DNA from 2 places in the Parapusillimonas sp. JC17 genome. Region 2 is predicted to be linked to the other one. Evidence: predicted binding sites of a transcription regulator. Region 2 holds the regulator's gene; the other holds the start of a gene.
What was found. The regulator LexA, encoded in region 2, represses DNA repair genes until DNA is damaged. The targets are predictions, from matches to a motif close to ACTGTATNNNNATACAGT.
Positions count from the first base shown of each region.

Region 1: the regulator LexA is predicted to act here: its motif matches at 5,854-5,871, upstream of ACSBPU_RS21435 (PA0069 family radical SAM protein).

Region 1 covers NZ_CP197474.1:4,476,831-4,489,121, reverse strand. The annotation lists gene coxB (cytochrome c oxidase subunit II) at 1-631, shown strand, start outside; gene ctaD (cytochrome c oxidase subunit I) at 628-3,111, shown strand; gene ACSBPU_RS21455 (hypothetical protein) at 3,108-3,497, shown strand; gene ACSBPU_RS21450 (zinc-dependent alcohol dehydrogenase) at 3,584-4,753, shown strand; gene ACSBPU_RS21445 (DUF411 domain-containing protein) at 4,830-5,246, shown strand; gene ACSBPU_RS21440 (two pore domain potassium channel family protein) at 5,349-5,693, opposite strand; gene ACSBPU_RS21435 (PA0069 family radical SAM protein) at 5,886-6,950, shown strand; gene ACSBPU_RS21430 (SIR2 family NAD-dependent protein deacylase) at 7,032-7,883, shown strand; gene ACSBPU_RS21425 (enoyl-CoA hydratase-related protein) at 7,993-8,250, shown strand; gene ACSBPU_RS21420 (SDR family oxidoreductase) at 8,257-9,246, opposite strand; gene ACSBPU_RS21415 (tripartite tricarboxylate transporter permease) at 9,510-11,015, shown strand; gene ACSBPU_RS21410 (N-carbamoyl-D-amino-acid hydrolase) at 11,129-12,070, opposite strand; gene ACSBPU_RS21405 (LysR family transcriptional regulator) at 12,169-12,291, opposite strand, start outside.
Region 2 covers NZ_CP197474.1:1,961,304-1,973,594, reverse strand. The annotation lists gene uvrB (excinuclease ABC subunit UvrB) at 1-1,620, opposite strand, end outside; gene ACSBPU_RS09550 (amino acid aminotransferase) at 1,711-2,913, shown strand; gene lexA (transcriptional repressor LexA) at 2,971-3,642, shown strand; gene ACSBPU_RS09540 (hypothetical protein) at 3,761-3,967, opposite strand; gene lon (endopeptidase La) at 4,195-6,666, opposite strand; gene clpX (ATP-dependent Clp protease ATP-binding subunit ClpX) at 6,775-8,082, opposite strand; gene clpP (ATP-dependent Clp endopeptidase proteolytic subunit ClpP) at 8,171-8,827, opposite strand; gene tig (trigger factor) at 8,828-10,138, opposite strand; tRNA gene ACSBPU_RS09515 (tRNA-Leu) at 10,387-10,471, shown strand; gene ACSBPU_RS09510 (phosphohydrolase) at 10,651-11,256, shown strand; gene ACSBPU_RS09505 (ABC transporter substrate-binding protein) at 11,370-12,291, shown strand, end outside.

The DNA of each region.
Region 1 (12,291 bases), 2.2 Mb from region 2:
CGCGATCGACGCCGCAAGCGCCGGCGCTCGGCATGTGGCGGACGTATGGTACGCCATGGCTTGGGGCAGCGCCGGCATCTTGTTGCTGATGCTGGCGCTGACGGCCGTGGCGGTACGCAGGTCGAAAGACGGGGACGCGGGTGTTTCAGCCCGTCGAGGCCATTGGCTGCTGATCGCAGGCGGCGTGCTGTTTCCGGTCAGCGTCATGGCGGCCTTGCTGGTGTATGCCTATGCGAAGGCTCCGCCAAAGGATGAGGCGGCTTACCATGTGCAGGTGACGGCGCATCAATGGTGGTGGGAAGTCCGTTATCCGGACGCGCCTGGCGGCGTACGCTATTCTCTGAATGAACTGCATGTCCCGGCAGGTGTGGCAGTGGGCATCGAGCTGCGCTCCGCGGATGTGATCCACGGCTTCTGGGTGCCCAAGCTGGGCGGAAAGATGGATGCGATACCTGGGCGGACCAACCGCATTGTTTATGTCGCGCCGGAACCGGGCGTCTACCTGGGAACCTGCGCCGAATATTGCGGGACCGGACACGCAGTCATGCAGCTGCGTGTCATCGCGCATCCGCCAGACGCGCTGGAGGGACTCCTGTCGCGCCTGCCCACCACAGAAGGAGTGCGACCGTGAACGACGAGCGACCGCATCCTATAGCGCTGCATCATGCCCTGGAGCGCCAATGGGCCTCTCCAAAGGGCTGGCGCAGCCTTTCGGCCGTGAATCACGGCACGATGGGAATGCGCTTCATCATCGCCGCCTTGTGCTTCTTCCTGGTGGGCGGCGTGCTTGCGATGCTGATGCGTGCTCAGTTGGCCACCTCGGGCAGCGCGTTCCTCGACAGCGATCTGTATGCGCAGATTTTTACGATGCATGGCACGGTGATGATGTTCTTGTTCGCCATCCCGATGCTGGAGGGGTTTGCCTTTTATCTGCTGCCCAAGATGCTGGGTTCGCGGGACCTGGCTTATCCGCGGCTTGGCGCCTATGCGTGGTGGTGCTACCTTTTCGGGGGACTGATACTCATCGTCGCCATGCTTCTGGGCGTGGCGCCCGACAAGGGGTGGTTCATGTATACCCCCTTGTCGGGCAAGCAGTTCACCCCCGGCATCAACAGCGATATCTGGCTGATCGGCATCACGTTCGCGGAGATCTCCGCCTTGTGCGGGGCCGTGGAGCTCATCGCCACCATACTCAAGATACGCGCGCCGGGCATGAGTTTGCGGCAGCTTCCTATTTTTGCCTGGTACATGCTGGTGACCGCCGGAATGATACTGGTGGGGTTCCCGCCATTGATCCTCGGCAGCATATTGCTCGAGCTGGAGCGGGCTTTCGGTCTGCCTTTCTTTTCGGTTGCCCTGGGCGGAGACAATCTGTTGTGGCAACACCTGTTCTGGATGTTCGGACACCCCGAGGTCTACATCATCTTCCTACCTGCGGCGGGGCTGGTGTCGACCATGATCCCGACGTTTGCCCGGCACCCCTTGCTGGGTTATTCCTGGGTGGTCAATAGCGTCGTCGCAATGGGTTTCCTGAGCTTCGGCCTATGGGTTCACCACATGTTTTCAGTCGGGATCCCGCAGCTCAGCCTGGCGTTCTTTTCGGTGGCGAGCATGCTGGTGGCGATACCGACCGCGATCCAGTTCTTTGCCTGGATCGCCACATTGTGGGCCGGTCAGGTTGCTCTTCGGCTGCCGGTCCTATACCTGGGCGGCTTTCTGTTCATCTTCGTGATCGGCGGCCTGACGGGTGTCATGGTGGCGCTCGTGCCCTTCAACGTGCAGGTGCACGATACCCATTTCGTGGTGGCGCATCTGCATTATGTTCTGACGGGCGGCATGGTGTTTCCCCTGTTGGCGGCAAGCTATTACTGGCTGCCTCACTTTACCGGACGCATGCCTTCGGGCAGCCTTGGAACCGCCGGATTCTGGCTGATATTCGGCGGCTTCAACATCACGTTTCTCCCCATGCACTTGACAGGGCTATTGGGCATGCCGAGACGCATCGATGCCTACGCGGCCGACATGGGCTGGGATTTGCTGAATCTGACGTCCAGCATGGGCGGGTTCATACAGGCGATCGGGTTTGCCGTGCTCCTGCTCGATGTGGGGCTGCATGCCCGCAGGGGCACGCCCGCGCCGCGCAACCCCTGGACGGCGGGCACGCTCGAGTGGGCAATGCCTACACCGCCTGCTTCCTACAACTTTGCGACTCAGCCGGACGTCGAGCACCGGTATCCATTGTGGCGGAACTCGGCGCTAGGGGCCGAGCTTGCCGGCGGCAGGCATTGGCTGGGCGGATACCCGCCCGTCCACCGCCAGACCATGAGCGTGGATGCATTGACTGGAAATCCCCAAAGCGTGGTCAATTTACCCGGATCGAGCTGGCTTCCTCTTTATTGCGGCCTGGCAACCGGCGTCTTCTTCCTTGGCCTGCTGTTCAAAGCATATGCCGTGGCCTTGCTGTTCGCGGGCGTGGTCGCGTTGCTGTTCATGATCTGGGTCTGGATGGAGTCACCGCGCGGATCGCAGGAAGCGATCGAGGCGAAGCCGGGCGTGTGGCTGCCCGTGCATACGGACTGCCGGAGTTCTCCAGGGTGGTGGGGCATGGCATGTACGCTACTGGCGAACGGCACCTTTCTTGCGTCGCTGGTTTTCGGCATTGTGTTCCTCAGGCTCTACGCGCCGAATTGGCCGCCCGGGCAATGGCTGGGCATTCCACCTCTGCAAGCGGCGTGGATATTCCTGGCTTACGGTGGCATGGCACTGTGCGTCTGGCGCGGGAACCGGCCACGCGCCGGCGGCGGATGGCTGTACGGCTGTGCCGGCTCCACCGTGTTGGCGCTTGTTCCGGTGGCCGCCATAATCGGCAGGCTGGAGGATCCTGCCAGCCATGCCTACTGGGCTTGCATGATGGTGGCGCTTGCCTACATGGCGGTGCACTTGGCCCTGGTGCTCGTCATGGCCGCGTTCATTGCCCTCCGACGTATCCGCCATGGCCGTGCTGCACCCTTCAGCGAAGAAACGCGGATCTTCGGAATGTGGACGCTTTATTCGGCGGCTGGAGGAGCGGCCCTGATGGTATTGGTACTTTCCTTGAGAGGCGGCGCATGATCGGGAAGACGCACAGGCTCGCCACGCCCTCTGCGACGCGTCCGTCGCTTTCCCGGCTCTTTGCCGGTTTTGTCGTGTGGGCGCTGGCGTTCGTCGTCCTGTATGCCGGCCATGCCCTGGCCTGCCTTTATGTCAGCCCGGATACAAGCGGGGCCGACATCGCCAGGTGGACCTTGATCATGCTCTGGCTCGCGCATGTGCTTCTGTTGGCCCGCATGTCATGGCGCAGCTTGGCCGCCCTGGCGCCGGCCCATGCGGATGCCGACGAGGCCCGGGCGAATGCGCGATTCATGTGGCACGTTACTTTCATGCTCGATGTCTTCGCATGCGCCGCGACCATCGTCACCGGCCTGCCCCTGGCGTGGGTGAAGGTGTGCGGCGCCTGACTCTGCCGCCAGCTTTAGGAATGGCGCTTGCTTTAGCGTGATGGGGCCGGATTGGGGCTCGCCGCGACGACACACAGGAGAGACACATGAAAGCGCTCAGATGGCACGGCAAGAAAGACATACGGTACGACACGGCGGACGAGCCGATGATAGAGCATCCTCGGGATGCCATCCTGAAGGTGTCCTCTTGCGCAATTTGCGGGTCCGACCTCCATTTGTTCGATGGATTCATGCCGGGAATGAAGTCTGGCGACATCATGGGCCACGAATTCATGGGGGAGGTGATGGAGGTGGGCAAGGATAACCATGCTCTGAAGCCCGGCGATCGTGTGGTGATTCCGTTCACCATTTTTTGCGGTGAATGCGAGCAGTGCCGGCGAGGCAATTATGCGGTTTGCGAACGAACAAACCGCAATGCCGAAGCGGCCGCGAAACTGTTCGGCCATAGCTGTGCAGGTCTTTTTGGCTACACGCATCTTACCGGCGGCTATCCTGGCGGGCAGGCAGAGTATGTGCGCGTGCCGTTTGCGGACACCACGCATATACGGGTGCCGGATAGCCTTACTGACGAGCAGGCGCTTTTTCTGGGGGACATCCTTCCGACGGGCTGGCAGGCGGCCGCCCAGTGCGATATTGAATCCAGCGACACGGTTGCGATCTGGGGGGCGGGGCCGGTTGGTCAGATGGCGCTGCGAAGCGCCATGCTTATGGGCGCGGAAAAGGTAGTCGTCATAGATCGAGTGCCGGAGCGCCTGGCCATGGCGCGGGATGCGGGTGCGATCACGATCAATTTCGATGAGGAAAGCGTGCTGGACCGATTGGGGGATATAACGCGCGGAAAAGGGCCGGAGAAATGCATAGATGCGGTCGGCATGGAGTCGCATGCGACACGATCTTTTGATGCGATCTATGATCGCGTCAAACAGGCCGTCATGCTGGAAACGGATCGTCCACATGTGCTGAGGGAAATGATTTATGTCTGCCGCCCGGCGGGCATATTGTCGGTGCCGGGCGTATACGGCGGCCTCATCGACAAGATTCCGTTCGGGGCTTCGATGAACAAGGGTCTTACCTGGCGCATGGGCCAGACTCACGTGAAACGCTGGACCGATCTGTTGCTTGGACATATCCTGGAAGGGCGCATTGACCCGTCGTTTGTCATTACGCATAAGGTCGGACTGAACCAGGGCCCCGATATGTACACGACGTTTCGGGATAAACTGGACGGGTGCATCAAGGTGGTTCTCAAACCGTGATTCGGGCCGAATCCCAGGATGCGATAACCAGCAACGGCGGCGCCGTGTGCGCCGCGATTATTTCCAGGATCATCAAATGAAAGCAGGCCTTCTTGCCTTGGCCTTGGCTGCGGCGGCGTCGGTTGCCCATGCGCAAGGCGATTCCCTTACCGTCTTTCAGGACCCTAATTGCGGCTGCTGTGCCGGGTGGGTGGATCACATGCGTGATTCGGGTTTTGATGTCAAGGCCATCAAGACGACCCAGATGGCGGCCATCAAGCAGAAACTGGGCGTTCCGGCCGAATTGGCATCCTGCCATACGGCGGTCATTGAAGGAAGCGGGCAGGTCGTCGAAGGCCATGTGCCGGCGACGGCAGTACGCAAGCTTTTGGCGGCGCCCACGGTCAATGGCGTTGCTGCGCCCGGCATGCCTTTGAATGCGCCGGGCATGGGGCAGCTCGACGGCAACCTGATCACGCTGGATTTTCACGGCCGGCCGTTCTCTCGCGATTGAAAGGCGGGGAGGGGTCAGACCCCGTACGGGGTCTGACCCCCTTCGTTTGATCCTTGCACGATTTGTGGGGTCGCACCCCATATGGGGTGCGACCCCGGGTATTCAGTCCTCGTCACTCAAATGGAACTTGTGTATCAGCCGGTGTGCCAACGGGGCCAGGACGAGCCCCAGAGTGCCGACGAACACGAGGCCGACCAGTATGCTGTAGAAGGCAAAGAAGATTTTCCCCGCCGCCGTCGCAGGCAGTACGAAAGGACCTATTCCGGCGAGTATCAGCGAGATGTTCAGGAAGGCGTCGTGCCAGTGTATGGGTTCGAGCCAAAGATGGCCGAACACGCCTATTGCCAAGGCCATGGCGACAACGGCCATGGCAAGCCCAAGATGCTTCAGCATGCGCAGCGTGAAATGCCTGGCATGCAGTAAAGGTTCGTCTTTTGATTCGTACATGTCGGCCCCATCGCGTATGGAAGAATTGTCAGGATTCGCTGGCCAGAGGGTATACAAGTTCATGAGACGGGACAAGTGGCCGGGAAAAGGTCAGGATGGGGGTCAGGATGGGGTCAGACCCCGTACGGGGTCTGACCCCTTGAATCGATGGCCTCCTTATGCTGTATATTTATACAGCATAAGGAGGCCATCATGCACATCCCCATCAAGGGCAGGGGCAGCCTGTCCAACAGGAACTCGCGCTTCGAAGCCCATACCCGAGAGGCTTTCGACGACGATTGGCCGGCCGCTGACGACCTCCCCGCGCGTCCCGACACAACGGTCACTGCCGAAACCGCGCGTTCCATCATTACGCGAAACACATCGCCCGATATTCCGTTCGAACAATCCATCAATCCTTACCGCGGATGCGAGCACGGCTGCATCTACTGCTATGCCCGCCCCAGCCATGCTTACCTGAATCTGTCTCCAGGCCTGGATTTCGAAACGCGGCTGTATGCCAAGAGCAATGCGGCCGAAGTGTTGCGCGAGGAACTTTCCAAGCCTTCTTATCGACCGCGGCTGATCGTGCTGGGCAGCAATACCGACCCCTATCAGCCCATCGAAAGGCGCTTGGGCATCACTCGCGCAATATTGCGTGTGCTGGACGACTTCCATCATCCGGTGGCGATCACGACCAAGTCCGCGTCGATCACCAAAGACCTCGATCTCTTGGCAAGCATGGCGAACCGGCGTTTGCTGCGCGTGTTCATGTCCATTGGAACGCTCGACCGGCATATCGCGCGCACGCTCGAGCCTCGCGCCAGCACTCCTGCCGCCCGTATGGAGGCCATGCATGTCCTGAGCCGGTCAGGCGTGCCAACCGGCGTACTGGTGGCGCCCGTCGTTCCCGCGTTGACCGACCACGACATGGAACGCATTCTCGGCCAGGCGGCGGAAGCGGGAGCGCTGGACGCCTGGTACGCATTGCTGCGCCTGCCGCGCGAGGTCGCCGATTTGTTCATTGAATGGCTGCGCGCCCACTATCCCTTGAAAGAAGCCCACGTCATGAACCAGCTGCGCCAGATGCATGGCGGCAAAGTGTACGAGTCCGAATTCTCCACACGCATGCGGGGCACCGGTGTCTTCGCCGATCTGCTCAGGCAGCGATTTCAAAAAGCCTGTACCAGGTTCGGCTTGAATGCGCGCCGGGTCGAACTCGACACCACCCAATTCCGCAGGCCTGCGTCCGCCACCCGGCAGCTTCCGCTATTTTGAGACTTCATCATGGCCGGGGGTTGAGTTTTACGGTTTGTTCATATATGTTTATATTTGAAAAATATCAGCAAGGGCCTGGTTATGGGGATCCACGATTACGAATTCGTCAAGGCCGCCCAGCTCATCAGCCATGCCGATGCTTTATTGATAACCGCTGGGGCCGGCATGGGAGTCGATTCGGGGCTGCCCGACTTCCGCGGTGCGCAAGGATTCTGGCAACGCTATCCCGCGCTCAAGGCGTCTGGAATCGTTTTCGAGGAAATGGCGTCGCCCCGGCACTTCCGTGTCCGGCCCGAGCTCGGCTGGGGCTTCTATGGGCATCGCCTCAACCTGTACCGAAAGACGTCGCCCCACGAGGGCTTCCATATCCTGCATCAGATTGCCTCCCGTCTTCGCCACAAAGCTTTTGTGTTCACCAGCAATGTCGATGGGCACTTCCAGAAGGCTGACTTTCCCGATGACCGGGTCGTCGAGTGCCATGGCTCCATCCATTATCTGCAGTGCCTCGATAGCTGTAGCCCGGACATCTGGCCCGCCGAGCGGTTCGAGCCGGCTGTCGACGACGAACAATGCCTGCTCATGAACGAACCTCCGGCCTGCCCGAATTGTGGCGGGCTGGCACGCCCCAACATCCTGATGTTCGAGGACCTGGATTGGATCGAAGCCCGCAGCATGCAACAGCGCATGCGGCTCAATACCTGGTTATGGGATACGGAAAGACCGATAGTGATCGAGTTGGGCGCAGGGACCGCTCTGCCCGTGGTGCGACAGTTCGGCGAGCGCCAGAAGGCGCCGTTGATACGCATCAATCCCTTCGAGCCCGAACTGCCGAATTCCATCAAGCATGTATCACTGCCCTATAGGGCGCTCGATGCACTGTCCACGTTGAAAATGGCGCTGGAAGACATCCACTTCTTTGGCGGGCGGCTGTAAAGGGCTTCCGTCAGTTATTGAACTGCCGCATCAAATAGTCGGCGAAATTCTTCGCCGCCTGGGAACGTTTTGCCACATCCGATGAGCGAGCGCGCAGCGCGCTTATGAAATCGGGTTCATCAATAAAGTCTGCCCGGTCGGCCAGCAGGTCGAGGTGGCCATTGAGCTGGCCCGAAAGATCGCGTCCAACGCGCCTCTGGTGGTGCAAACCATGAAAAGCCTCGCGCGGCAGACCTTGCCGCACAGCCCCATGGATACTTACTATCCCCAAAAGCGCCAGCTGGAAGCCATTGCCAAAAGCGAAGATGCCGTAGAAGGGGTCAACGCATTCAAGGAAAAGCGTGCTCCGCGCTTCAAGGGACACTGACAGGCTTCACCCTGGGCTTCCAGTGATGGGCAGGACGATGCCGGTGATATAGCTGGAGCAGGCCGGCGACGCAAGAAATACATAGGCGGGTGAAATTTCTTCAGGCTGGGCCGGCCGGCCCAGCGCCGTTTTGCTGCCGAAAGACTTGATTTTTTCCGCCGGCTGATCAGCGGGATTCAAAGGCGTCCATACCGGACCGGGCGCCACGGCATTCACTCTTATCCCTTTTTCAGCGAGGTTGCCGGCCAGCGACATGGTGAAAGCATGTATTGCGCCCTTGGTCGTCGAATAATCCAGCAACTGTGCTTGCCCGCGCAGGCCGGTCACCGAACCGGTATTGATGATGGATGAACCGGGCTTCAGATGCGGCAAGGCGGCGCGCGCCATATGGAAGTATCCATAGACATTGGTGCGCATGGTTTCATCGAAGCGCTCGTCGGTGATGTCGAGCAGGGAATCGGCGTGCTCCTGGAAGGCCGCGTTATTGACGAGGACGTCTAGCTTCCCAAAGGCATTCACTGTTTCACTTACCGCTTTTTCGCAGAATGCCCGGTCCTTGACGTCTCCTTTGAGTATCAAGCATTTTCTCCCTTCGGCTTCGACGTGACGACGGGTTTCTTCGGCATCTTGCGCCTCATCCAGATGGACGATCGCCACATCGGCGCCTTCCCGTGCGAATAATACGGCGACCGCTCTGCCGATGCCGGAGTCTCCGCCCGTAACCAATGCCGTCAGGCCTTCCAGCTTGCCGCTGCCCTTGTACATCGGGGCTTCGAACTGGGGCTTCAATTCAAGGTCTTTCTCAAGGCCGGGCTTGTCCAGATGCTGTTCGGGCAAAGGCGGCTCGGGATGCCGGCGTGCGCCCGTCTGAGCAGGGCTGCCCTTGCCTTCGCCGCCCTTTTTTTTCTTGTCTTCGTCCTTTGCATCCTGTTGGTCCTGGATGCTTCTTTGCTTGGCCGCGGCGGCCTTGGCGTCATTGTCGTGCTTGGTGGTCATGAGAGTTCCCCGTGGTGGACCGAATGGCGAGAACGAGCAAACGCCGTGCCGACTCACTGGTGAATCCGGAGCTGGGATCAGACCCCGTGCGGGGTCTGATCCCAGGAAATCTAAGGGGAAACCTGGGTTCATGTCTGGGTGCAAGCGCCCTATTATGTCGTAATCCGATCTATTTACGGCCTGATACATCGTTATCCAGTCGGGGCCGGACCCCGGATAGGGTCTGGCCCCTTGGATATCTGCCAAATACCTAAGGATTACCTATGGATTTACTTGAGCACCTGGCGCTGGGATTTTCGGTAGCGTTCACTCTGCAAAACCTGGCATATTGCCTTCTGGGCTGCTTATTGGGAACCTTGATCGGCGTGCTGCCCGGTATTGGGCCAGTGCCGACGATAGCGATGCTGCTGCCCATCACCTACGTTCTGCCGCCGGTGGCGGGCCTGATCATGCTGGCGGGCATCTACTACGGTGCGGCCTATGGCGGGTCGACCACGGCCATCTTGGTGGCACTTCCCGGCGAGACGGCGGCAGTCGTGACGGTGCTCGATGGCCACCAGATGGCGCGCAACGGCAGGGCGGGTGCGGCATTGGCCATCGCCGCACTGGGATCCTTTTTCGCCGGATGCGTGGCAACGATCGTGATCGCCGGGTTTGCGCCGCCTTTGGCTGAGGTCGCATTCAAGTTCGGACCAGCGGAATACTTCTCGCTGATGGTGCTGGGCCTGATCGGCGCGGTCGTGCTGGCGTCGGGATCGCTCCCGAAAGCGGTCTGCATGATCTTGCTGGGCTTGCTGCTGGGCATGGTGGGAACGGACGTGAACTCCGGCGTGGCGCGCTACGACTTTGGAATTCCCGAACTTCAGGACGGCATCGACTTTGCGGCGGTCGCCATGGGTGTATTCGGTTTCGCGGAAATCATGAGCAACCTCGAGCTCAAGGACAAGCGGGTCAGCCTGACCGGAAAAATCGGTTCGCTGTACCCCAACAAGCAAGAGTTCAAGGAAGCCTGGCCCGCTTGCGTGCGGGGTACGGCCGTCGGGTGCGCGCTTGGCATTCTGCCCGGGGGCGGTGCGGTGCTGTCTTCTTTCGCATCCTATACGCTAGAGAAAAAGCTGTCGAAGACACCGGAGCGCTTCGGCCGAGGCCACCCGGCGGGATTGGCGGGGCCCGAGTCCGCCAACAACGCAGGATCACAAGCTTCGTTCATCCCTTTGCTGACGCTCGGGATTCCTGGCAACGCGGTTACTGCGTTGATGATAGGGGCCATGATGATTCACAACATCCAACCTGGCCCGCAGGTGATGTCCAGCCACCCGGACTTGTTCTGGGGGCTGATTGTTTCGATGTGGATCGGCAACATGATGCTGGTGATCCTGAACCTGCCGCTGGTCGGATTGTGGGTCAAATTGCTGAACGTACCGTATCGCGTGCTGTTTCCGGCAATTCTGGTGTTCTGCACCATTGGCGTCTATACGCTCAATTACAACGTGTTCGACATATGGGTCACAGCCGCCTTCGGCATGGTGGGCTATATATGGATGAAGCTTGGCTGCGAGGGGGCGCCCCTGCTGCTGGGTCTGGTGCTGGGACCAATGATGGAAGAGAACTTCCGCCGGGCCATGCTGCTGGCCCGCGGAGATTTCACGACCTTCGTCACCAGGCCCCTGTCCATGTCGCTGCTGTTGGCTGCCCTTGCCCTGGTCGTGCTGGTTGCGCTGCCTTCGATACGGAAAAAACGCGAAGAGGCTTTCGTCGAAGAGGACTAGGAGCCAGGGGTCAGACCCCGTACGGGGCCCGACTCCGTTCCGTGAAACGCAGGGGTCAGACCCCGTACGGGGTCTGACCCCCCATAAAGGTACGGGGCCTGACCCCCAATAAGTCAGGGCAGAGGATCTCCGGGGCCGGTCCGCTCGACGATGAGCGAGTAATGCTCCGGCCGCCGGTGCCGCGCGAAATCGAATACATGCTTGCGGAAGGTGTCGCCCAGGCTCAGGTCGGCGTCGACCATGATCACCTCGTCTTCTTCGGTGCTGGCCTGGGCCACGATCTCGCCTGTGGGCGCGACGATGACCGATCCGCCTATCATGTGGTGGCCGTCTTCGTAGCCGCATTTCGCCGCCGCCGCCGCCCAGACGCAGTTCTGGTAGGCGCTTGCCTGCAGGGTCACGAGATGGTGATGCATGCGCAGGTGCACGGGTTCGGGCCAGTGGATGTTCAGCGAGGGCGTATTATAGCCAAGCACCACAACCTCCGCGCCTTGCAGCGACATGACGCGCCAGGTCTCGGGCCAGCGCCTGTCGTTGCACAAGCACATGCCGATCTTGGCGCCCAGCGTGTCCCAGACGCCGAACGTCTTGTCGCCTACGTTGAAATACTTTTTTTCGAGGTGCTGGAAGGGCGCATCCGCTTTGTGGTCATCGTGACCTGGAAGGTGGATCTTCCGGTACTTGCCGACGATCCGGCCGGCCTTGTCCACGAGTATGGACGTATTGAAGGGCCTGCCTTCGGCCGTGAGCTCGGCATAGCCAAGATAGAAGCCGATGCCCAGCTTGCGGGCTTCATCGAACAACGCCTGGGTTTCGGGGCCCGGCATGTCGGTCTCGAAATAGCGGGCCTGCGCTTCTTCCTGGCTCATCCAGTAGCGGGGAAAGAAAGTGGTCAAGGCGAGTTCTGGAAACACGACAAGATCCGCCTTGCGGCCGTGAGCTTCGCGCATCATGTCCAGCAGCCTGGCAACCACTTCGCGGCGCGTATCGGCCAGTTGCACCGGGCCCATCTGCGCCACCGCCAATCCCAGCCTGCGCCTTCCTTTATCAACCATTTCGCCTTCCTCCTTCGGCTTCAGAAAGCGACATCATGCCGCCGTGTGCAAAGCATGTCGATGCCGATAGACGAAGGTTATGGGCAAGCGACGATTTGCTATGGCTGCGCCGGATCCAGCAGGCTTTTCACTGCGGACAGGAAGCGGCGCCCCAGCAATGACAGCGGCGTGAGATCGGGACGGGTCGCCCAGATCTCGATGGCGGCGCGCGGCTCGATGGG
Region 2 (12,291 bases):
GCGCAGGAAGCCTTCCTTGTCCGCATCCAGAATCGCCACCAGCGACACTTCGGGAATATCGAGCCCTTCGCGCAGCAGGTTGATGCCCACCAGCACGTCGAACACGCCCAGGCGCAGATCGCGGATGATCTCCACCCGCTCGACCGTATCGATATCGGAATGCAGGTAACGCACCTTCAAGCCGTTTTCGCTCAGGTAATCGGTTAGGTCCTCGGCCATGCGCTTGGTCAGCGTGGTCACCAGCACGCGCTCCTGTACCGCGATCCGTTTCTTGATCTCGCCGAGCAGGTCGTCGACCTGGGTCAAGGCGGGCCGGACCTCCACTTCGGGGTCGACCAGCCCCGTGGGCCGGACGACCTGCTCCACCACATTGTCGGAGTGCTCTTTCTCGTAGGCCGCGGGCGTCGCGGACACGAATACGCATTGACGCATGCGGTGCTCGAACTCCTCCAGCTTGAGCGGACGGTTGTCCATGGCCGAAGGCAGCCGGAAACCAAACTGCACCAGCGTGGACTTGCGCGAGCGATCGCCACGGTACATGGCGCTGAGCTGACCCATGGTGACGTGGCTTTCGTCGATGAACATCAGGGCGTCGGCCGGCAGGTAATCGATCAGGGTCGGCGGCGGCTCGCCGGGAGCCGCGCCGGACAGATGCCGCGAGTAGTTCTCGATGCCCTTGCAAAAGCCCAGTTCCTGCAACATTTCCAAATCGAATCTTGTGCGCTGCTCCAGCCGCTGTGCCTCGACCAGCTTGCCCTCCGCAACCAGGAAGGCGGCTCGATCGCGCAACTCTTCCTTGATGGTATCGACGGCCCGCAAGACGGTTTCGCGAGGCGTCACATAATGAGAGCTGGGGAAGACCGTGAAGCGCGGTACTTTCTGCTTGATCTTGCCGGTCAGCGGGTCGAACATTTCAAGGGTTTCGATCTCGTCGTCGAACATCGTGATTCGCAGCGCCAGTTCGGCATGCTCGGCGGGAAACACGTCGACGACCTCTCCGCGCGCCCTGAAATGGCCACGCGTGAACTCGACGTCGTTGCGTTCGTACTGCATGGCCACCAGGCGCCCGAGCAATTCCTGGCGCGCGATGCGATCGCCGGCGCGCAGCGTGAGCACCATGGCGTGGTAGTCGCCGGGATTGCCGATGCCGTAAATACAGGAAACCGTGCCGACGATGATCGTATCCCGTCGCTCGAGCAGGCTCTTGGTGGCGGAAAGGCGCATCTGCTCGATGTGCTCGTTGATCGAGGAATCCTTTTCTATGAACAGGTCGCGCGCGGCCACATAGGCTTCCGGCTGGTAGTAGTCATAGTAGGAAACGAAGTATTCGACGGCATTGCGCGGAAAGAATTCGCGCATCTCCGCGTACAGCTGGGCGGCCAGCGTCTTGTTCGGCGCCAGCACGATGGCCGGGCGGCCCGTGCGGGCAATGACATTGGCCATGGTGTAGGTCTTGCCCGAGCCCGTCACCCCCAGCAGCGTCTGGTACATGAGGCCGTCGCCGATGCCTTCGACAAGCGCATCGATGGCCGCCGGCTGGTCGCCGGCCGGCGGGTAAGGCTGATAAAGCTGGAAGGGGCTGTCGGGAAACTCGATGAATCCACGCGCGTTGCTGTTCATACTTCGCTGCTCATACTAGACACCGTCAGGGTAAACCCCTTATTATCACACTATTGTTTCCAGTTCTCTACCCACCTCTTTTCCCACAAAATGAACTCACTCTTCGAATCCGTCGAACTCGCTCCGCGCGACCCCATTCTTGGCCTGAACGAACAATATAACGCCGACACCCGCCCGGGCAAGGTCAATCTTGGCGTTGGCGTGTATTACGACGACGAAGGGCGTATCCCTCTGCTGCAGGCGGTCAGCAAGGCCGAACAGGCCCGGATCGAAGCTCATGCCGCCCGCGGCTATCTGCCCATCGAAGGCATTCCCGGCTACAACAAGGGCGCGCAAACCCTGCTGCTGGGCGAGAACTCGCCCCTCGTGGCCGCCGGCCGCGTCCTTACCGCGCAGGCGCTGGGCGGCACAGGCGCCCTGAAGATCGGGGCCGACTTCCTCAAGCAGATATTGCCGGATTCCAAGGTCGCCATCAGCAACCCAAGCTGGGAAAATCATCGCGCCCTCTTCGAGCGCGCCGGGTTCACCGTCGATACCTATCCCTATTATGACGCCGGCACGCATGGCCTGGATTTCGACGCCATGCTGGCCGCTTTCCAGACCATGCCGGAAGACACCATCGTCATCCTGCATGCCTGCTGCCACAACCCCACCGGCGTCGACCCCAGCTTCGAGCAATGGACACAGATCGCCGACGTCATCAAGGCGCGCAATCTGGTTCCCTTCCTCGACATCGCCTACCAGGGCTTTGGCGAAGGCCTGGAGCAAGACGCGGCCGTAGTGCGCATGTTCGCCGAGCGCGACATGACCATGTTCATCAGCTCGTCGTTCTCCAAATCCTTCTCGCTGTACGGCGAACGCGTCGGCGCGCTGACGCTCATCACCTCCAGCAAAGAAGAAAGCGGCCGGGTGCTCAGCCAGCTGAAGCGCGTCATCCGCACCAACTACTCCAATCCGCCCACGCACGGCGGCACGGTCGTCTCCATGGTGCTGAACACGCCCGAACTCTTCGCACTGTGGGTCGACGAACTGGCGACGATGCGCGAACGCATCCGCAACATGCGCGTGCAACTGGTCGAAAAGCTGAAGGCGCAAGGCGTCAAGCAGAATTTCGATTTCGTCCTGCAGCAGCGCGGCATGTTCTCGTATTCCGGCCTTACGTCGGAACAAGTCGATCGCCTGCGCGACGAACACGGCGTCTATGCCGTGGCCAGCGGCCGCATCTGCGTGGCAGCGCTCAACAGCCGCAACATCGAATACGTCGCTCAGTCCATCGCCAAGGTTCTTGCTTGATCTTTCAAGCAAAGTGCTGCACAATCCAGACTGTATAAAAACACAGTCTGGATTGCCATGTCCGTCAAGCTCACCGCGCGTCAGCAACAAATCCTTGAACTCATACGCAGCGAAATCGCGCGGACCGGCTTTCCCCCCACCCGCGCCGAAATCGCCCGCGCACTGGGGTTCAAGTCAGCCAATGCGGCTGAAGACCACCTCAGGGCGCTCGCCCGAAAAGGCACCATAGAACTCACAGCCGGCGCATCCCGGGGCATACGCCTGCTGGATACGCCCGCAAGCACGCGGGCGGAAGCCGGCGGCGCAGGCGTACCGGCATCTTTCGTCAATTCCGTATCGCAGCTGTTCGTGCCCTTGGTGGGCCGCGTCGCGGCAGGCAGCCCCATCCTGGCGGCCGAACACGTCGAACGCGAAGTCGGCATCGAACCCTCGTTGTTCACGCAAACGCCCGACTACCTGTTGCGCGTGCGCGGCCTAAGCATGCGCGATGCCGGCATCCTCGACGGCGACTTGCTGGCGGTCCGCAAAACGCCCGACGCCCGCAACGGGCAGATCGTCGTCGCACGCCTGGGCGACGACGTCACCGTCAAACGCTTCATGCGCGCCGGCAGCCAAATCCAGCTGCTGCCCGAAAACCCGGACTTCAATCCCATCGTCGTCACAGCGCAAGACGACTTCTCGCTCGAAGGGATTGCCGTCGGGCTCATCCGCGCCACCCCACTGCATTGAAACAGGCCGGGCTGCTCGCCAGCCCCGGCCCGTTTCTCCGCCTTACAGCCATACCTCTGTGTTCATCCAGCCACCGCTGCGCCATGCCGCTGCGATGGCTTCTTCGATACTTCTCCCGCTATTGCAAAGCCTCTTCGGCCAGCGCTTCGCCTATGCATTGGGCAATGTCTTCGCGCCCCACCACGATGCCATGTTCCTGCGCGCTGTTGGCCAGCAGATCCACGACTTGTTCTTTGTCGACCATGACATGCAGGCTGGGCAGGAGACTCGCATCCAGAGCCAGAACTTTCTGCAGCGCCGCGTAGGTGTCGTAAATGCGTTCCATGGTTTTATCCTCCTGAAGTGAAACCATGGTTCGCAGTGTAGGCACCCGTGCCGGTGGTGTGAATAGCTCTAACGAGCCATATGGGTGGGCCGCAAGGGTGGACAGACCCCGAATGGGGTCGCAAAGGGGGGGGACAGACCCCGTACGGGGTCTGTCCCCTGGAAAAAGAAATGGGGTCAGGCCCCGTACGGGGTCTGACCCCAACACGGGGCCGCCAGACCGACCGATCAGTGCTTGATCAGGCCGCTGGACGTTTCCTCACCGGGCTTGGCGCTGGCGACCGCTTCAGCCGCCAATCGGGCGACTTCCTCGTCCGACAGGGGCGTAGGCATATCCTGCAGCGCAACCTCGAGCACGCGGTCGATCCACCTTACCGGGATGATCTCCAGGTGGTTCTTGACGTTGTCAGGGATCTCGGCCAGGTCCTTCACGTTTTCCTCGGGGATCATCACAACGCGGATACCGCCGCGATGCGCCGCCAGCAGCTTCTCTTTGAGGCCGCCGATGGCAAGGACTTCGCCGCGCAGCGTGATCTCGCCGGTCATGGCGACATCGGCCCGCACAGGTATGCCCGTAAGCGCGGAAACCATGGCCGTCGTGATGGCGATACCCGCGGAGGGACCGTCTTTGGGCGTTGCGCCTTCGGGGAAGTGGACATGCAGATCGCGCTTTTCAAAAGCCGTATTCGGAATGCCCCACTTCTGGGCGCGCGCCCGCACCACGGTGCGCGCGGCTTCCACCGATTCCTTCATGACATCGCCCAGCATTCCAGTGCGCGTCACCACGCCCTTGCCCGGCATGTCGGCCACTTCGATGGTAAGCAGATCGCCGCCGACCTCGGTCCAGGCCAGGCCTGTGACCTGACCCACCTTGTTTTCCTTTTCCGCCATGCCGAAGCTGTAGCGGCGCACGCCAAGGAAATCAGCGAGGTTCTCGGATGTGACCGTCACGCTTTCGAGCGGCTGGGCAGCGGAGGCTTTGGCGCCACCCTTCTTCGCGGCGGGATTCTTGGCCAGAAGCTGCTTGACCACCTTGCGGCAGATCTTGCTGATTTCGCGCTCGAGCGCCCGCACGCCGGCTTCACGGGTGTAGTAGCGCACGATATCGCGGATCGCGGACTCTTCGACGACCAGTTCGCCTTCCTGCACGCCGTTGTTCTTCATGAGCTTGGGCAGCAGGTGATCGAAGGCAATATGGACCTTCTCATCTTCCGTATAGCCGGACAGCCGGATGACCTCCATGCGATCCAGCAGCGCCGGCGGAATGTTCAGCGTATTGCTGGTTGCCACGAACATGACGTCGGACAGATCGAAATCGACTTCGATGTAGTGGTCCTGGAAGGTGTGGTTCTGTTCAGGATCCAGCACCTCGAGCAGCGCCGATGACGGGTCCCCGCGGAAGTCCGCGCCCATTTTGTCGATTTCATCGAGCAGGAAGAGCGGATTGCGCACGCCGACCTTGGTCATGTTCTGCAGGATCTTGCCCGGCATGGAACCGATGTAGGTACGGCGGTGGCCGCGGATCTCGGCTTCGTCACGCACGCCACCCAGCGCCATGCGCACGAACTTGCGGTTCGTGGCCCGCGCAATGGATTGGCCCAGCGAGGTCTTGCCGACACCGGGAGGCCCCACCAGGCACAGTATGGGCGCCTTGAGCTTGTCGACGCGCTGCTGGACGGCCAGGTACTCGACAATGCGCTCCTTGACCTTCTCGAGACCGTAGTGGTCGGCATCCAGCACGTTCTCGGCGTTCGAGATCGAATTGTTGATGCGGCTCTTTTTACGCCACGGCAGGCCGATGAGCGTATCGATGTAGTTGCGCACCACGGTGGCTTCGGCCGACATGGGCGACATGAGCTTGAGCTTCTTGAGTTCGGCCTCGACCTTCTTCTGCGCTTCCTTGGGCAGTTGGGCTGCGGCGATCTTCTTCTCGAGCTCTTCGATATCCGCGCCTTCTTCGCCTTCGCCGAGTTCCTTCTGAATGGCTTTGACCTGCTCGTTCAGATAGTAGTCGCGCTGGCTTTTCTCCATCTGCTTCTTGACGCGCCCACGGATCCGCTTTTCGACCTGGAGAATGTCGATTTCGGACTCGAGCTGCGCCAGGAGGCTTTCGAGGCGCTCCGATGTGCCGATGACTTGCAGCATTTGCTGCTTCTGTTCCAGCTTGAGCGGCAGGTGTGCGGCGATGGTGTCGGCCAGCCGGCCGGCGTCATCGATGCCGGTGAGTGAAGTGAGGATCTCTTGCGGGATCTTCTTGTTGAGCTTGACGTACTGCTCGAACTGCGCAACCACGGCGCGGCGCAGCGCTTCGGATTCGGCGCTTTCGCCTTCATCGGGCGCGACGGGAACGACGACCGCCATGAAGTGCGTGTCGGCATCGGTCACTTGCTGGATGCGCGCGCGCTGTATGCCCTCGACCAGCACTTTGACCGTGCCATCGGGCAATTTCAGCATCTGCAGGATATTCGCTGCACAACCGATGTCGTACAGGTCTTCCGGGGCGGGATCGTCTTTGCCTGCGGATTTCTGTGCTACCAGCATGATGCTGTTGCCCGCCTCCATGGCGAGCTCAAGCGCCTTGATGGAGCGCGGACGACCAACAAACAGAGGAATCACCATGTGTGGAAATACCACGACGTCGCGCAGAGGCAACAGCGGCAAGTCCGTGGGTTCCGAAGAAAGAATCTGGCTCGCAGACATAGTAATTTCCTTAAAATTTACCTCAAGATGCAAAAGGGAAGCCAGGGCCTCCCTTTTTCAGTACTACCTGTAGGTGTATGTGGCGGCTTTCCCCACGTTTTCAAGTCCCTACGCTGCTGCACCCTTCAGTTTCTTCTGGGCGTCGTCCCGACCCTTGGCTCCTTCTTCCGCGCCATCCTGATAAATGAGCATAGGCTTGCCGGAACCAGTGACGGCATTTTCGTCGAGTATTACACTTTTGACGTCCTTCTTGGAAGGAAGTTCATACATCGTCTCCAGCAAGGCCTGTTCCACGATGGAACGCAAGCCCCGCGCGCCGGTGCGGCGCTTGATGGCGCGCTTGGCGATGGCCGCGAGCGCGGCGGGCCGCACCTCGAGCTCGACCTCTTCCATCTCGAACAGTTTCTGGAACTGCTTGATCAGCGAATTCTTGGGTTCTGTAAGAATGCGGATCAGGGTGTCTTCCTGCAGTTCCTCGAGCGTTGCGACCACCGGCAGGCGCCCGACGAGCTCGGGGATGAGACCGAACTTGATGAGGTCCTCGGGCTCGACCTCGGCGAAAAGCTCGCCCACGCCGCGTTCGGTCTTGGCCCGCACGGACGCCGAGAAGCCGATGCCGGATCTTTCGGTGCGGTCGCGAATGATTTTTTCAAGCCCGTCGAAGGCACCGCCAACGATGAACAGGATATTGGTCGTATCGACCTGGACGAAGTCCTGGTTGGGATGCTTGCGCCCGCCCTGCGGAGGCACCGATGCGACCGTGCCCTCGATGAGCTTGAGCAAGGCCTGCTGAACGCCCTCGCCGGATACGTCCCGCGTGATGGACGGGTTGTCCGCCTTGCGCGAAATCTTGTCGATTTCGTCGATGTAGATGATGGCGCGCTGGGCCTTCTCGACATCGTAGTTGCAGTTCTGGAGCAGCTTCTGGACGATGTTCTCGACGTCTTCGCCGACATAGCCGGCTTCCGTCAGGGTGGTGGCGTCCGCCATCACGAAAGGCACGTCCAGCATGCGGGCAAGCGTCTGCGCCAGCAGCGTCTTGCCCGAGCCGGTAGGCCCGATCAGCAGAATGTTGCTCTTGGAGAGCTCGACGTCGCTGCCCTTGACCTCGCCGTAACGGATGCGCTTGTAGTGGTTGTATACCGCCACCGCCAGATTGCGCTTGGGTATGTCCTGCCCGATCACGTAGCCGTCAAGGAATTCCTTGATTTCCCGCGGTGTGGGCAGTTCGTTGCGTATGGCGTCGCGCGCCGCTTCCTGGCCTTCTTCGGTAATGATGTCGTTGCACAGGTCGATGCACTCGTCGCAAATGAAAACCGATGGACCCGCAATGAGCTTCTTCACTTCATGCTGGGTCTTGTTGCAGAAAGAACACCGCAAGACCTTATCGTCCGCCGATCCTTTTTTCTCGGGCATATAAATCTTCGTTCAGTTCAGTCGACAGGGGCATTGCCTGTCGGTTGTAACCGGCACGCGGAACGCCCGCGCGCCGACCGGCTGGCCTTTAGGCTTCGTCAGCGCGAGAGACCAGTACTTTGTCCACCAAACCATACGATAACGCATCTTCCGCCGACATGAAATTATCACGCTCGGTGTCTACGGCGATGCGCTCGACAGGCTGCCCGGTGTTCTGGGCCAGAATGTTGTTGAGCCGTTCGCGCAGACTGAGGATCTCGCGCGCCTGGATCTGGATGTCGGACGCCTGCCCCTGCGCACCGCCCGACGGCTGATGAATCATGATGCGGGAGTTGGGCAAGGTATAGCGCTTGCCCTTGGCGCCGGCGGCCAGCAGAAATGCGCCCATGCTTGCCGCCAGACCCGTGCACAGCGTGGACACGTCGGGCTTGACGAATTGCATGGTGTCATAAATGGCCATGCCTGCGTACACCGACCCGCCGGGCGAGTTGATGTACAGCGAGATGTCCTTGTCGGGGTTTTCGGATTCCAGGAACAGCAGCTGCGCCACCACCAGGTTGGCCGATTGGTCATTGACCGGCCCGACAAAGAAGATCACGCGCTCCCGCAGCAAGCGGGAGTAGATATCATAGGACCGCTCGCCGCGGCCGGACTGCTCTATCACGATGGGCACGTAGCCCAACCCCGTTGGGGTCACCGAGTCACCACCATACATTGATGCGTAAAAATCGGTAAATCGCGACATTTAGTTAGTCCCCATCAGTTCGTCGAAAGCGACGTCTTCGTCTGTGACCTTGGCATTCGCCAAGATGTGATCGACCACGTTGTCCTCGAGGACGATGGCCTCGATTTCAGCGCGGCGCTGGCGGTCAGACAGATAATACGCTATGACCTGCGCAGGCTGCTCGTAGTTCTGGGCGAATTCCTCGATGCGGGCGCGAACCTGCTCCGGCTTGGCCTGGAGGTCGGCGTTGCGCACCAGTTCGGACACCAGCAGGCCCAGGCGCACGCGGCGCTCGGACTCGGCCGAAAAGGCATCTGCCGGAATCGGCATGGAGTCCGCGTTGGGCACGCCGCGCTGCTTGAGCTCTTCGCGCGCGGCGGCCACACGGCTTTGCGCATCGCTTTCGACCAGCGCCTTGGGCACGTCGAAACCGCAGACGGAGACCAGGGCGTCCATGACGCTGCCCTTGGTGCGGGCTTGCGCACGGGCCTTGACCTCGCGCTCGATGTTGGCGCGCACATCGGCCACCAGCTTTTCAACATCACCCTCGGGCTGTCCCAGGGACTTGGCGAACTCGGTGTCGACTTCCGGCAATACGGCTTCGGCGACTTCGGTCACGGTGATCTTGAATTCGGCCTGTTTGCCGGCAACTTCCTTGCTGCCGTATTCCTCGGGGAACTGCAGCGGGAAGGTCTTGGTTTCGCCGGCCTTCATGCCGCGGACCGCGGTTTCGAACTCGGGCAGCATGCGGCCCTGGCCCAGCACGAAGGGGAACTTCTCGGCCGTGCCGCCTTCGAAAGCCACGCCGTCTATCGTGCCGACAAAGTCGAGCGTGACGCGATCGTCGTCCTGGGCTTCGCGGCCTTCGCGCGGCTCGTAAACCGCACGCTGCTTGCGCAGGATGTCGATGGTGCGCTGGACTTCGGCATCGCCCACCTGCACGTTGGCGCGCTTGACTTCCAATGACGACAAATCAGGAATTTCGACCTCGGGATAGACCTCGAACGTGGCGCTGAAGGCCATGGTGCCCTCTTCCACGCCTTCGTCCTTGGGCTCGAGCGAGGGCGTGCCCGCCACCCGCAGCTTCGCTTCGTCGATGACCTTGTCCAGCGAACGGCCGACTTCGCTATTGATGACGTCGTAGCGTATGCCTGGCCCGTGGCTGCGTTCGATCAGCGAAAGCGGGGCTTTGCCCGGGCGGAAACCCTGGACCTTGGCCGTACGAGCGACGCGCTTGAGTTGCGCCTGGACTTCTTTTTCTATGTCGGCGATCGAAACGACCAAATCAACTCGGCGCTCCAGGCCGGACAAAATTTCAACCTCGGGCTGCATTAGGGACCTATATAAATGAGTAATTGAAGAAATGAACAGGACATTTTACCGGAAACTCGGCGAGTCGATGAAATTGCCGGGGGTTGGAGCCGGTCCGGGGTCTGGTCTGTGTCCTCGATGGGGTCAGACCCGTGGGTCTGACCCCGGGGCAGAGAACTTGGAATGGGGTCAGACCCGCGGGTCTGACCCCATCCAATCAAACCGATTGCGCACGGATGAAAAAAAGCTATAATTGCTGGCTTCCCTTTGCGAACGTGGCGGAATTGGTAGACGCACCAGATTTAGGTTCTGGCGCCGAGAGGTGTGAGAGTTCGAGTCTCTCCGTTCGCACCACACTCTATTTCATTGACGGACTTTTCAGCCTTGGCGTCCGATACCGCCCGTTATCGGCGGCCTTGCGGAAACGGCCGGCATTAAGCAGGACTGGAACCGCGACAGTGAGCTCAAGCACATCCGACGCCACCCGTCTGCCGCCCGGAAACATTCCGGCGTCGACAAAGCTGCGCGCCTGGATGCGCCTGCCATCCGGCCGGCACCTGGACCTCATCGACCCCGACCCCAGCGCCTGGGAGCACCAAGACCTTTCAATACGCCTGTCGCGCACCTATCGCTGGGGCGGCGAGTCATGCTGGCCGCTACCCTTGTCGGTCGCCCAGCACTCCTTGCTGGTGCTGGAGTTGCGCCGTCAGGCCGGACCGCGCCGCCTTGGCGCCGCCGATGAGCTTCTTGAACTGCTGCACGACGCCGAAGAGGGCTTTCTGGGCTTCGATTGCATCTCTCCGTTGAAAGCAGCGCTGGGCGCGCCGTTTCAGGAAGTCGCCAACCGGCTCATGTCGGCGATCATGCGACGCTATCGCTTGCCGGAATGGTCCGCCGATGATTACCGTTTGCATAAAGCGGCAGACCGCAAGGCGGCCGCCAGCGAAGCCGTGCACTGCGTCGGATGGAGCCGCCGGGAAGTCGCCGAGGTTCTGGGCATCGACGCAGCGGTCAGCGACCACGACCCGCTTGCGCAGCGCTACGGCGAAACACCGTGGTCGCCATGGAACGCCGAAACCGCCGCGCGCAGGTTCCATGATGAACTGATGCGCTTGTGCGCGTCATTGAACATAGCCTGAAGCCACGTCATCCAATCGTCATCTCAACGTAACCGGATCGACACAGAGCTTATCTAGACTGGCTGCTTCTTCAAACCGGCGCCGCCCTCGCGGCGCAATCCAGGAAGCAAACAATGAAGCTAAGCCGCCGCGAAATGCTGGGCCTGACGGCCAGCCTGCTCACTACCTCCCTCGTCTCTCCCGCCTGGGCCCAAGCCGGCAGGAGCGCCGGCGGGAAGCGGATATGCCGCATCGCTGCTTCGGCGCTCAGCAACAACGGCACATTGGCGACCCTGCGCGAGCAGAGCAACGTCGGCCGCCGCATTCTGCCCTCCATACTCGAACCCGTCATTGCCACCGACGTGCTGGGCGACCTCAGCCCGCAACCCGGCCTGGCCGAATCGTGGAAGCGAGTCAACGACCGCGTGCTGGAAGTCAAGCTGCGGCGGGGCGTGATCTTTCACAATGGCGATGAAATGACGGCCGAGGACCTTGCCTTCAGTTTCGGGCCCGAAGTCATGTTCGGCGACACCCAGCCCAACCGCGGCGACGGCGCCAAGACCATACGCACCGACTCCAGCGATGCCGGCAAAGCCCGCGGCACCCAGTGCCCGCCGGAAGTCGCCGCTGTCGGCAGGCGGTTGTGGCCGTCGCTGGAAGAGGTCAAGGTCATCGACAAATACACGGTCCATTTCGTGAATGCCATTCCCGACCCGACCCTGGAAGGCCGCCTGACCCGCATGGGCTGCGACGTGATCAGCAAGCGCCACTATCAGGAAGCCGGCGACTGGCAGGCCTGGGCGGCAGCGCCCGCGGGCACCGGACCCTACAAGGTCAAAGAATACAAGAAAGACCAGTACTTGATACTCGAACGGCATGAGCAGTATTGGGGCGGACCGCCGGAGCTGGACGAAGTGCATTTCTTCGACGTTCCCGAGCTGGCATCGCGCATCAACGGCATGCTGGCCGGCGAGTATGACTTCGCCACCGATATTCCCACTGATCAGGTCAAGACCGTGGAAGCGTCGGGCAAGCTGGAGTTCGTGGGCGGGCCGA